DNA from 3 places in the Azospirillum sp. UENF 211521 genome. Region 2 is predicted to be linked to each of the others. Evidence: predicted binding sites of a transcription regulator. Region 2 holds the regulator's gene; each other region holds the start of a gene.
The links. The regulator LexA, encoded in region 2, represses DNA repair genes until DNA is damaged. The targets are predictions, from matches to a motif close to ATGTTCTANTTTGGTTC.
Positions count from the first base shown of each region.

Region 1: a site for LexA is predicted at 1,888-1,904, ahead of ACWPN5_RS02940 (S24 family peptidase). Genes of this name have one in related genera too.
Region 3: a site for LexA is predicted at 1,866-1,882, ahead of recA (recombinase RecA). Genes of this name have one in related genera too.

Region 1 is NZ_JBSNCF010000001.1:626,743-630,013, forward strand. Features, by position in the region: gene ACWPN5_RS02925 (branched-chain amino acid aminotransferase) at 1-32, shown strand, start outside; gene ACWPN5_RS02930 (hypothetical protein) at 171-761, shown strand; gene ACWPN5_RS02935 (hypothetical protein) at 789-1,103, opposite strand; gene ACWPN5_RS02940 (S24 family peptidase) at 1,178-1,810, opposite strand; gene ACWPN5_RS02945 (hypothetical protein) at 2,006-2,371, shown strand; gene ACWPN5_RS02950 (hypothetical protein) at 2,368-2,793, shown strand; gene ACWPN5_RS02955 (hypothetical protein) at 2,856-3,269, shown strand.
Region 2 is NZ_JBSNCF010000001.1:1,382,623-1,385,893, forward strand. Features, by position in the region: gene ACWPN5_RS06455 (ComEC/Rec2 family competence protein) at 1-1,194, shown strand, start outside; gene lexA (transcriptional repressor LexA) at 1,220-1,918, opposite strand; gene ACWPN5_RS06465 (molybdopterin molybdotransferase MoeA) at 2,087-3,271, opposite strand, start outside.
Region 3 is NZ_JBSNCF010000001.1:2,848,178-2,851,448, reverse strand. Features, by position in the region: gene ACWPN5_RS13365 (PAS domain S-box protein) at 1-1,204, shown strand, start outside; gene ACWPN5_RS13360 (class I SAM-dependent methyltransferase) at 1,231-1,734, opposite strand; gene recA (recombinase RecA) at 1,959-3,038, shown strand.

The DNA.
Region 1 (3,271 bases), 760 kb from region 2:
GGGCGCTCTATTGGGAGTTCGCCTTCCGCTGATCCGCTTCGGATAACCCGGAAAGCCGGTTTTTGGGCGGTATGCGGCCCGAAAACCGGCTTGATAGGCGGTCCGTTCCGCGGCATGATTCCTTCGAAACGGTGAATCGGTCCATCGAAGGACTCATGTTGAGGGGGGAGATGATGCAATTCCGCGAACGGCGCCGCGTGATCCAGGTGATCCGCACCGTCTACGATCCGGAGCTGAAGCGCGGCCGCTCGGAGCTGGTCGGGAAGATCGACAAGGCCGCGCCCGCGGTCACCGACAAGCTTCAGAAAAGCTGCACGCCGGAGGAGCTGTCGGACATCCTCACCTATCTGGACGAGCGCCACAACCGCCTGCGCAACGAGGCGGTGCGCGCCGGGGCGGAAACCCTGCCAGCCCAGATGCGCGCGGCGGCGGAGTATTTCCGCACCCACCGCGACGGCGACGCGCGGGCCTTCGCCACGGACATTCGCTTGGCGTGGGAAGAGTTGAAGACGGCCCTGCGCGAGGCCGGCTTTTCAAAGGGCAAGGTGCTGAAGAAGGCCGCGGAGCGGGCGGAGACGCCGGCACCCTCCGAGTCTTTGGCCGCGGAGGACACGCCTGCGCTGGCGGTGTCCCCGTCTGCCGCTGCACCGGTTCGCAAGCCGCGCGCGAGGAAGGCGCGAACCGCGCCCGCCGCCATGGAGGGCGCCGTGGACGGGGCGGTCTCGGCTCCCGGCGGGACCGGCACTCCTCCGGCGACCTGAGAGCCGCGCCACCGGTTCACCCCAGGCTCAACCGCCGTCGCGGACCAGCGCGCTGGCGGCGTTGCGGTGATGGGTCAGCGACGCGGCGAGGCGGGCCAGCCAGACGTCGCTGGCGGTCCGGCCGGCGGGCAGGGTGCGGCGGCGTTGTGCCGTGCCGCGGCGGGCCTCCGCGGCCAGACGGTCGTGCAGGCGAAGCGCGGCGGCGTGGGTCAGCGTGGCGCAGCGCTCCACCCCATCGAGAACCGCCGTCCGCAGCGCGCCACGGGGCGGTGCGTCGTCGTGACGGCGTTCAAGCTCTTCCAGAAGCGACGGGAGGGGGTGTGATCTTGCGATTCCGGTCATGGCCGGACGCTAAACCCTTCCGCCGATGCTGTAAAGGAAAAATATCCTAGGACGGTGTGCCGCGCGGCTGGTTCTTACTGGCTCGCCCAGACGATGCGGGCCATCCAGGCGACCTCGGCGCGCGGGATGCTGCGGTCCGGATGGGCGCGGTTGATGGAGATCAGCTCGATCTTCGTGGCGGTTTCGCGGACGAGTTGCTTCGCCATCACCTCGCCGCCCTTGGTGCGGACGACGACGCGGTCGTTGCGCCGGATCTGTGCGGCGGGCGAGACGATGATGGTGTCGCCGTCGCGGTAGACGGGGTCCATGCTGTCCCCGGCGATCTCCAGCGCGTAGGCGTGCGGATCGCCGATGCTGGGGAACAGAAGCTCGTCCCAGCCCACCCCCGAGGGGAAGCCGGCGTCGTCGAAGAAGCCGGCGTTGCCCGCCTGCGCGTAGCCGATGACCGGCACCCGCTGCAGCGAACCCGCGCCGGCGGAATCGCCGACCAGGCTGACGAATTCCGACAGCGACGCGCCGGTCGCCTCCAGAACCTTGGACACGCTCTCCGTCGAGGGCCAGCGGAGCTTGCCGTCGCCGGTGGTCCGCTTGCTCTTGTTGAAGGTCGTCGGGTCCAGCCCCGCGCGCCGCGCGAGCCCGGAGGCCGACAGCCCGTGCTGGGCCGCGAGGCGGTCGATCGCCCGCCAGATGTCCGCATGTTTCAGCATGGGAGGATAATCACATAATCACGGAAAGCCGTCCCTAGGAACCTATTCATATTTTCCTTGACGAAGGACTTCAATCAGTACATAACGTGAACATGTGTTCGCCAGCCGCGCGCGCCGCGGCCCATCCGGCGCTCCGCCCGAGAGCGAAGCTGCGCCCGCGAACGCAAAAGCTGCAATTCCGAGGGAGGCCCGCGCATGGTCCAACGCCGCAACATGTCCATGGTCCTGTCCGACGCCGTCGGGGAACCGTTCGGCAGCGCGGAGGAGGCGTGGTTCTGGTCGGTCCAGGCGCAGGACGCCAAGGCCGCCGGCGCGCGCATCGCCGCCGGGAAGGGGCTGGTCCAGCGCCCGTGCGAGCCCGGCGACGTGCTGAGCGCGGTGGACCGGCTGTACCGCCGCCGCCTGCTGATCCGCGATCACCTGCATGTGCTGGTCCATTACGGGCGCCGCCTGATGGCGCCGGACCCGGCGCGGTATCGCGAACAGCGCGCCCACACCCTGTGGCGGGAGGCGTTCGAGCGGCTCCACCCGGTGCTGCGCGAGAAGGGCATCGTCCAGTGAGCACGCCGATGCCGCCGTCGTGCCATATGGGGCCCTGCCGGACGCAAGGGGACTCGCCGCGCGCCTGGGTGGTCTTCCGTGGCGAGGCGGAGCTGTGGTGGCTGCGCCTTCTGAAACCGGGATTCCGCCACTGCTTCGCGCTGCTGCACGACGGGCGCCGCTGGGTGATCGTCGATCCGCTGTCGCCCTTCACCGACGTGTCGGTCCTCGACCTCCCCGCCGCCTTCGACCTGCCGGGCTGGTACCGCGGGCTGGGCATGGCGGTGACCCCGGCGCCGGTGCGGCGCGGCCTGACCCGCCCGGCCCCCTGGGGGCCCTTCACCTGCGTTGAGGCGGTCAAGCGCCTGCTGGGTCTCCACGCACCCGGCGTCCTGACGCCCTGGCAGCTCTACCGGCGGCTGACACGGCCCGCCGCATCCTGATCCGCGCCGCCGCGTCCTGCTTCCCGCCGCCCCGTCCCGTCACGACCGAGGAACCCCCGCCCATGGCGAACCTGTTCAAGGCGCCGCGGCCATCCGCGCCGTCCGCCCCCGCTCCGGAGCCCGCTCCCGTCGTCGCCGCTCCACCCCCGCCGGCGCCCGCCCCCGAGCCCGCACCGACCCCGGCCCCGCCTCCCGTGGAGACGCCGGCGCCCGTCACGACGCCCTGGTGGAACACGGCTCCGCTTCCCGAACCCGCCGCCCCGGTGGCGGAAGTGCCCGCCCCCCCGCCGCCCCCCGTCGTCGAGCCGGCCGACCCGGCTCCGGCGACGGAGGAGGAAAAGGACCCGGCCAAGGCCGCCGAGGCGATGATCCAGCGGCGCAACCGAGGACGGGCGGGGACGGTCCAGACCTCCTGGCGGGGCGCGCTCGACGTCGGCGCGCTGGTCCCGCTGCGCAAGCGCCTGCTGGGGGAGTGATG
Region 2 (3,271 bases):
TCGGCGATCCTCTACACGCTGCTGGTGGGGGCGCCACTGCCGACGCTGCGGTCGGTGCTGATGACCGGCCTCGTCATGGGAGCGGTGATCGCCGACCGGTCGCCGATCAGCATGCGTCTGGTCGCCTTTGCCGGCATCGTCACCGTCCTCTACGACCCGGAGGGGATGCTGGGGCCGAGCTTCCAGATGTCCTTCGCGGCGGTCGTCGCCCTGATCGCCGCCTTCGAACGTTTCACGCCCTGGGCGGTGAGCCGGCGGCGCGAGATGGGCTGGCTCGGCAAGGGGGTGATGGCGCTGGGCGGAATCGTCTTTTCCAGCGTGGTGGCGACGGTCGCGACGACGCCCTACGGGCTCTACCATTTCCAACAGGTCGCCTTTTACGGCGTGCTGTCCAACATGGTGGCGATCCCCATCACGACGGTGTGGATCATGCCCTTCAGCCTGCTGTCCTACCTGCTGCTGCCCTTCGGGCTGGAGGGGCCGGCGGTGACGGCGATGAGCTGGGGCGTCCGGCTGGTCATCGAGACGGCGGAGCGGACCGCCGCGCTGCCCGGAGCGACGGCGTTCCTTCCAGCCATGCCGGACGCGGCCATCGCCGCCATCACATCGGGCGGGCTGTGGCTGGCCATCTGGACAAGGCGCTGGCGCTGGTTGGGGGTGGTCGCGGTGGTGGGCGGGCTGGTTGCTCCGGCCGTCGCGCTGCGACCCGACATCCTGGTGTCGGAGGACGGAAAACTGATGGCCGTGCGCGGTGCTGAGGGGATTCTCAGCCTGTCCACCGCCAGCGACGGCCGGGTCGCCAACACGTGGAGGCGGCGCGACGGCATGGAGAAGCCGGAGGAGACGGCCGGTCAGGATGTCTGGCCGCTTGCCGGGGTCAGCCTGGACGGGCGGCTGCGCTGCGACGCTCTGGGATGCCTGTACCGCGCGCAGGGAAAGACCGTGGCGCTGCTGCGCCAGCCGGACGCCTTGCCCGAGGATTGCGCGGTGGCCGATGCGGTGGTGACCGCGAGCCCGTCGCGCGGGTGCCGGGCGCCGCTGGTCATCGACCGTTGGCGCCTGCGTCGGGAGGGCGCGCAAGCCCTTTACCTGTCGAACAAGGGAATCCGGGTCGAGAGCGTGCGCGACCAGCGCGGCGACCGTCCTTGGACAATGGGGGGAAAGCTGCCCGATAGAAAGACCGGGGCGCGCTGAACCGTCGCCCCGGAGCATCCTGCCGTCAGTACTTCCGCACCAAGCCGACGAGGCGGCCCTGCACCCGGACGCGGTCGGCGCCGAAGATGCGGGTTTCGTAGGCGGCGTTGGCGGGTTCGAGCGCCACGGTGTTGCCCTTGCGGCGCAGGCGCTTCAGCGTGACCTCGGCGTCATCGACCAGGGCGACGACGATCGAGCCGTTATCCGCGCTGTCGCAACGCTGGATGACCACCGTGTCATGGTCGAGGATGCCGGCCTCCACCATCGAATCGCCGGCGACCTCCAGCGCGTAGTGGTCGCCCATGCCGAGCATGGCGGCGGGAATGTCCACGAAGGCGGACGCGTCGCGCAGCGCCTCGATCGGCGTGCCGGCGGCGATGCGGCCGTAGAGCGGAAGCTGCACCAATTCCGACGCCGGGTTCGCCTCCCGCCCCGCGAAGCTGAAGTCGCCCTTGATGACGTTGGGCTGGAACTTGGCGCGCGGCGGCCGCGGGCGGGCGGTCTCCAGCCCCTCCGGCAGACGCAGCACCTCCAGCGCGCGGGCGCGGTGGGGCAGGCGGCGGATGAAGCCGCGCTCCTCCAATCCGGTGATCAGGCGGTGGATGCCCGACTTGGACTTCAGGTTGAGAGCGTCCTTCATTTCGTCGAAGGAAGGGGACACACCGCCCTGCCCGAGCCGCTCGTTGATGAAAAGCAGCAATTCATGCTGCTTGCGCGTGAGCATTTGTGCCTCCCGGCCGGTTCCGCACTAGATATGGAACAAAAGCAAAACGTTCCATCTTGTTCTAGTTTGGTTCTTAACCCCCGTCAAGCCCTACGGACGAAATCAACCGCAAATCGACGGACAGGACTCCCGAAAGGATCGTCACCGGGTTGGCGGGTGCGGAAGGGATTAAAGCGACAGGACACCGCCGCTCAACGGGATCACCGTGACGCGGTCGCCCTCGGCGGCGGCGGTTGCCTGCGGCTCGCGGACGATCAGGGCGTCGGCCCGGGCCAGCCGGGACATCATCGCGCTGTCCTGGCGCGGGAAGGGGGTGGCGACCGGTTCGCCGTCCGGACCGGGGGACAGGGTGGCGCGCAGGAAGTCCGTGCGGTCGTCGTTGGCCTTCAGCGGCGCGCCGAGCCGGACCGCGAGGGTGGCGTTCTCGGCGGGCAGCCCCTGGAGACGGCGAAGGACGGGCACCAGGAACAGCAGGGCGGCCACCCCGGTGGACACCGGGTTGCCGGGCAGGCCGAGCAGAGGCACGCCGTTTGCCGTCCCGAAGATCAACGGTTTGCCGGGCTTCATGGCGACGCGGTAGAAATCCAGCGACAGCCCGCCCAGCACGTCGCGCACATGGTCGTGCTCGCCTTGCGACGCGCCGCCCGTGGTCACCAGCAGGTCGCAGCCGGCCGCCCCGGCGGCCATGGCGGCGAGATGCTCCGGGTCGTCCTTGGCCACGCCGAGATTGTGGGCGACGCCGCCCTGGCTGGTGACCAAGGCGCACAGGCCGAGCGCGTTGGAGCTGACGATCTGGCTCGGCCCCAGCGGGTCGCCGGGCAGGGCGATCTCGTCACCGGTGGCGAGCACGGCGACCCGCGGGCGGCGGTGGACGCGCAGCCAGGGCAGGTTGGCCGCGGCGGCCAGGGCGACGTCGCGGGCGGTCAGCAAGCGTCCCTTGGGAAGCAGATCCTCTCCCGCGGTGAAGTCCAGGCCGGCGGGGCGGATGAAGCGCCCCGCGGGGACGGCGCGCCCGACGCGCACCCGGTCCCCGGTGTCCTCGCAATCCTCCTGCATCACCACGGCGTCGGCGCCGGCGGGCAGGGGGGCGCCGGTGAAGATGCGCACGGCCTCGCCCGCACCGACCGTTCCGGCGAAGGCGTGGCCGGCCGCGGACTCGCCGATGCGGCGCAGGGTGACCGGCGCACCAGCCGACGCCGGGACGATGTCGGCGGCGCGGACGGCCCAGCCGTCCATGGCGGCGGCGGCGAAGGGCGGCTGGGTCAGGCGGGCGACGGCGGGCTCGGCCAGGACGCGCCCCAGCGCGTCGGGCAGCGGCACCGTCTCCGCCGGCAGGGCGGTGAAGGCGGCGAG
Region 3 (3,271 bases), 1.5 Mb from region 2:
GGCGGGGTTGATCCTGCATTTCATCGACATGACCGAGCGCAAGGGGCTGGAGGCCCAGTTCGCCCAGTCGCAGAAGATGCAGGCGGTCGGCCAGCTGGCCGGCGGCGTCGCCCACGACTTCAACAACCTGCTGACCGCGATGATCGGCTTCTGCGATCTGCTGCTGCTGCGTCACAAGCCGGGCGACCAGTCCTTCAGCGACATCATGCAGATCAAGCAGAACGCCAACCGCGCCGCCAACCTCGTGCGCCAGCTTCTGGCCTTCTCGCGCCAGCAGACGCTGCAGCCGCGCATTCTCAGCGTGACCGATGTCCTGGCCGAGCTTGGCAACCTGATGCGCCGGCTGATCGGCGAGAACATCGAGCTGAAGATGCTCCACGGCCGGGACATCGGCTATGTGAAGGTCGACCAGAACCAGCTGGAGCAGGTCATCATCAACCTCGTGGTCAACGCGCGCGACGCCATGGCCGGGGGTGGGCGGTTGACCATCGTCACCTCCAACCATGTGGTGGAGCAGGCGCAGCGCCGCGAGCACGAGACCATTCCGGCCGGCGACTATGTGTCCATCGAGGTGATCGACACCGGCTGCGGCATCCCCAAGGAGAATCTCCAGCGCATCTTCGAGCCCTTTTTCACCACCAAGGGCGTCGGGTCGGGCACCGGGCTGGGACTGTCCACCGTTTACGGCATCGTCCGCCAGACCGGCGGATTCGTGCTGGTCGAATCGGAAAAGGGGGAGGGAACGACCTTCACCATCCTGCTGCCCCGCCACAAGGGCGAGGCCCGTCCCGACCAGGGCGAGCCGCGCGAGCGGCGCGGCAGCGACCTGACCGGCTCCGGCACCATCATGCTGGTCGAGGACGAGGACGCCGTGCGCGTCTTCTCAGCCCGCGCGCTGCGCAACAAGGGCTATCAGGTGCTGGAGGCCAAGAACGGCGAGGCGGCGCTGCAGCAGATCGGCACGGACGGCAACCGCATCGACCTGCTGATCACCGACGTGGTGATGCCGCAGATGGACGGCCCGACCCTGGCCCGCCATGTCCGGCAGATGCGGCCCGACATGCGGGTGATCTTCATCTCCGGCTACGCCGAGGACCGGCTGGGCGAGATCGACGGGGTCGAGGTCGCCCACTTCCTGCCCAAGCCCTTCTCGCTCAAGCAGCTCGCCTCCAAGGTGAAGGAGGTCATCCGGGACGGGAAGTGACGCGGTGGGTGGAATAGGGCGGCGCCTTACCCGACCCGCCAGCCGTGATAGGCCCAGCGGTCCGTTCCCGGCACGGCGAGAGCCTCCCACCCGCGACGACCGGCGCCGATCGGGCGGTCCGACAAGACGAGCGCGCCCGGTGCCAGGAACGGCTCGATCAGGTCGCCGATCCAGCGGCGGATGCCGTCCTCCTCGTCCTCCCGCGCGCTGCCGATGTCGGCGTGGGCCAGCCGCACGCCGCCGCGGAAGCGCTCCGCCACGGCGGGCAGCGTGTCCCGGAAATCGCCGAGGAACAGCCGGTCCTCGTCCGGGCGCAGGGACGCGGGAACGCGCGCCCACATGTCGAAGACCAGGATGTCGCGCGGCGGGAACAGGCTGCGCAGATGGTCGTAGGTGCGGCCCTTCCCCAGACCGATCTCCATCACCAGACCGGGTGTTCCCGCGACCCAGCCGGCGGCCCAGCCGAGCGCGACGCGCTGGGTGGTGAGGCGGTCGATCATGCGGTCGAGCGTGGAGTGGACGGTCGTCATGCGTGGCTTTTCGAAGTGTCGTTGGAGGGGCATCTCCTGTTGAACGCCGCAGTTGGAATTCCGTTGCATGGCGACGGATCGTTCCTAACTTGCGATGAGAACATTCGCGGAACTTAGGGCTTTGCGTGGGGGAACAAAGCTGGTACATTCCTTCTCACCGAATGACCGTTGGTGAGATCGTTGGCCCTGCGGCCGCGGATGTGATCTAACAAGGGGAGACGGGCATGTCGTCCGCACAGCTTCGTTTGGTCGAGAAGGATTCCATGGATAAGCAGAAGGCCCTGGATGCCGCTCTGGCGCAGATCGAGCGCGCCTTTGGCAAGGGCTCGATCATGAAGCTCGGCGCCCGCGAGAACACGGTCGAGACGGAGGTCGTTTCCACCGGCTCTCTCGGCCTCGACATCGCGCTGGGCATCGGCGGCCTGCCGCGCGGCCGCATCATCGAGATTTACGGGCCGGAAAGCTCGGGCAAGACGACGCTGGCTCTGCACGCCATCGCCCAGGCCCAGAAGGGCGGCGGCACCTGCGCCTTTGTGGACGCGGAGCACGCCCTGGACCCGTCCTACGCCCGCAAGCTGGGCGTGAATGTGGATGAGCTGCTGATCTCCCAGCCCGACGCCGGTGAGCAGGCGCTGGAGATCGCCGACACGCTGGTGCGCTCCGGCGCCGTCGATGTGCTGGTGGTCGACTCGGTGGCGGCCCTGGTGCCGCGCGCCGAGCTGGAAGGCGAGATGGGCGACAGCCACGTCGGCCTGCACGCCCGCCTGATGAGCCAGGCGCTGCGCAAGCTGACCGGCTCCATCGCCAAGTCGAACTGCCTGGTGATCTTCATCAACCAGATCCGCCTGAAGATCGGCGTGATGTTCGGCAACCCGGAGACGACGACGGGCGGCAACGCGCTGAAGTTCTACGCCTCCGTCCGTCTGGACATCCGCCGCATCGGCGCGATCAAGGACCGCGAGACGGTGGTGGGCAACCAGACCCGCGTCAAGGTGGTGAAGAACAAGATGGCCCCGCCGTTCCGCGTGGTCGAGTTCGACATCATGTACGGCGAGGGCGTGTCGAAGGTGGGCGAGCTTCTCGACCTCGGCATCCAGGCCGGCGTGGTGGAGAAGTCGGGCGCGTGGTTCAGCTACGACGGCACCCGCATCGGCCAGGGCCGCGAGAACGCCAAGAACTACCTGCGCAACAACCCGGCCACGGCCGATGCCATCGAGGCGAAGATCCGCGGCAACGCCGGCCTCGTCGCCGACGCCATGATGGGCACCCCGGAGGCCGACGGCGAGGCCGCCACGCCGGAGTGATCCCGGGCGGCAAGCCGGTTTCTCTGTGTGAAAGCCCCTCTCCGGTCCGCCGGGGAGGGGCTTTTCGCCGTCTTGCCGGGCGGCTGGAAAGACCTTACATTCAGGCTGGGCGGACGGGTGTTCCAGCACCCGTCCGCCGGCCCGGTCCTAGCGGTTCAGGATCTCAAGCAGCAGCTTGAGCGCCCGCAACAGCAGGATCAGGAGTTCGAGGATTTTCCGCATCCTCTCATCTC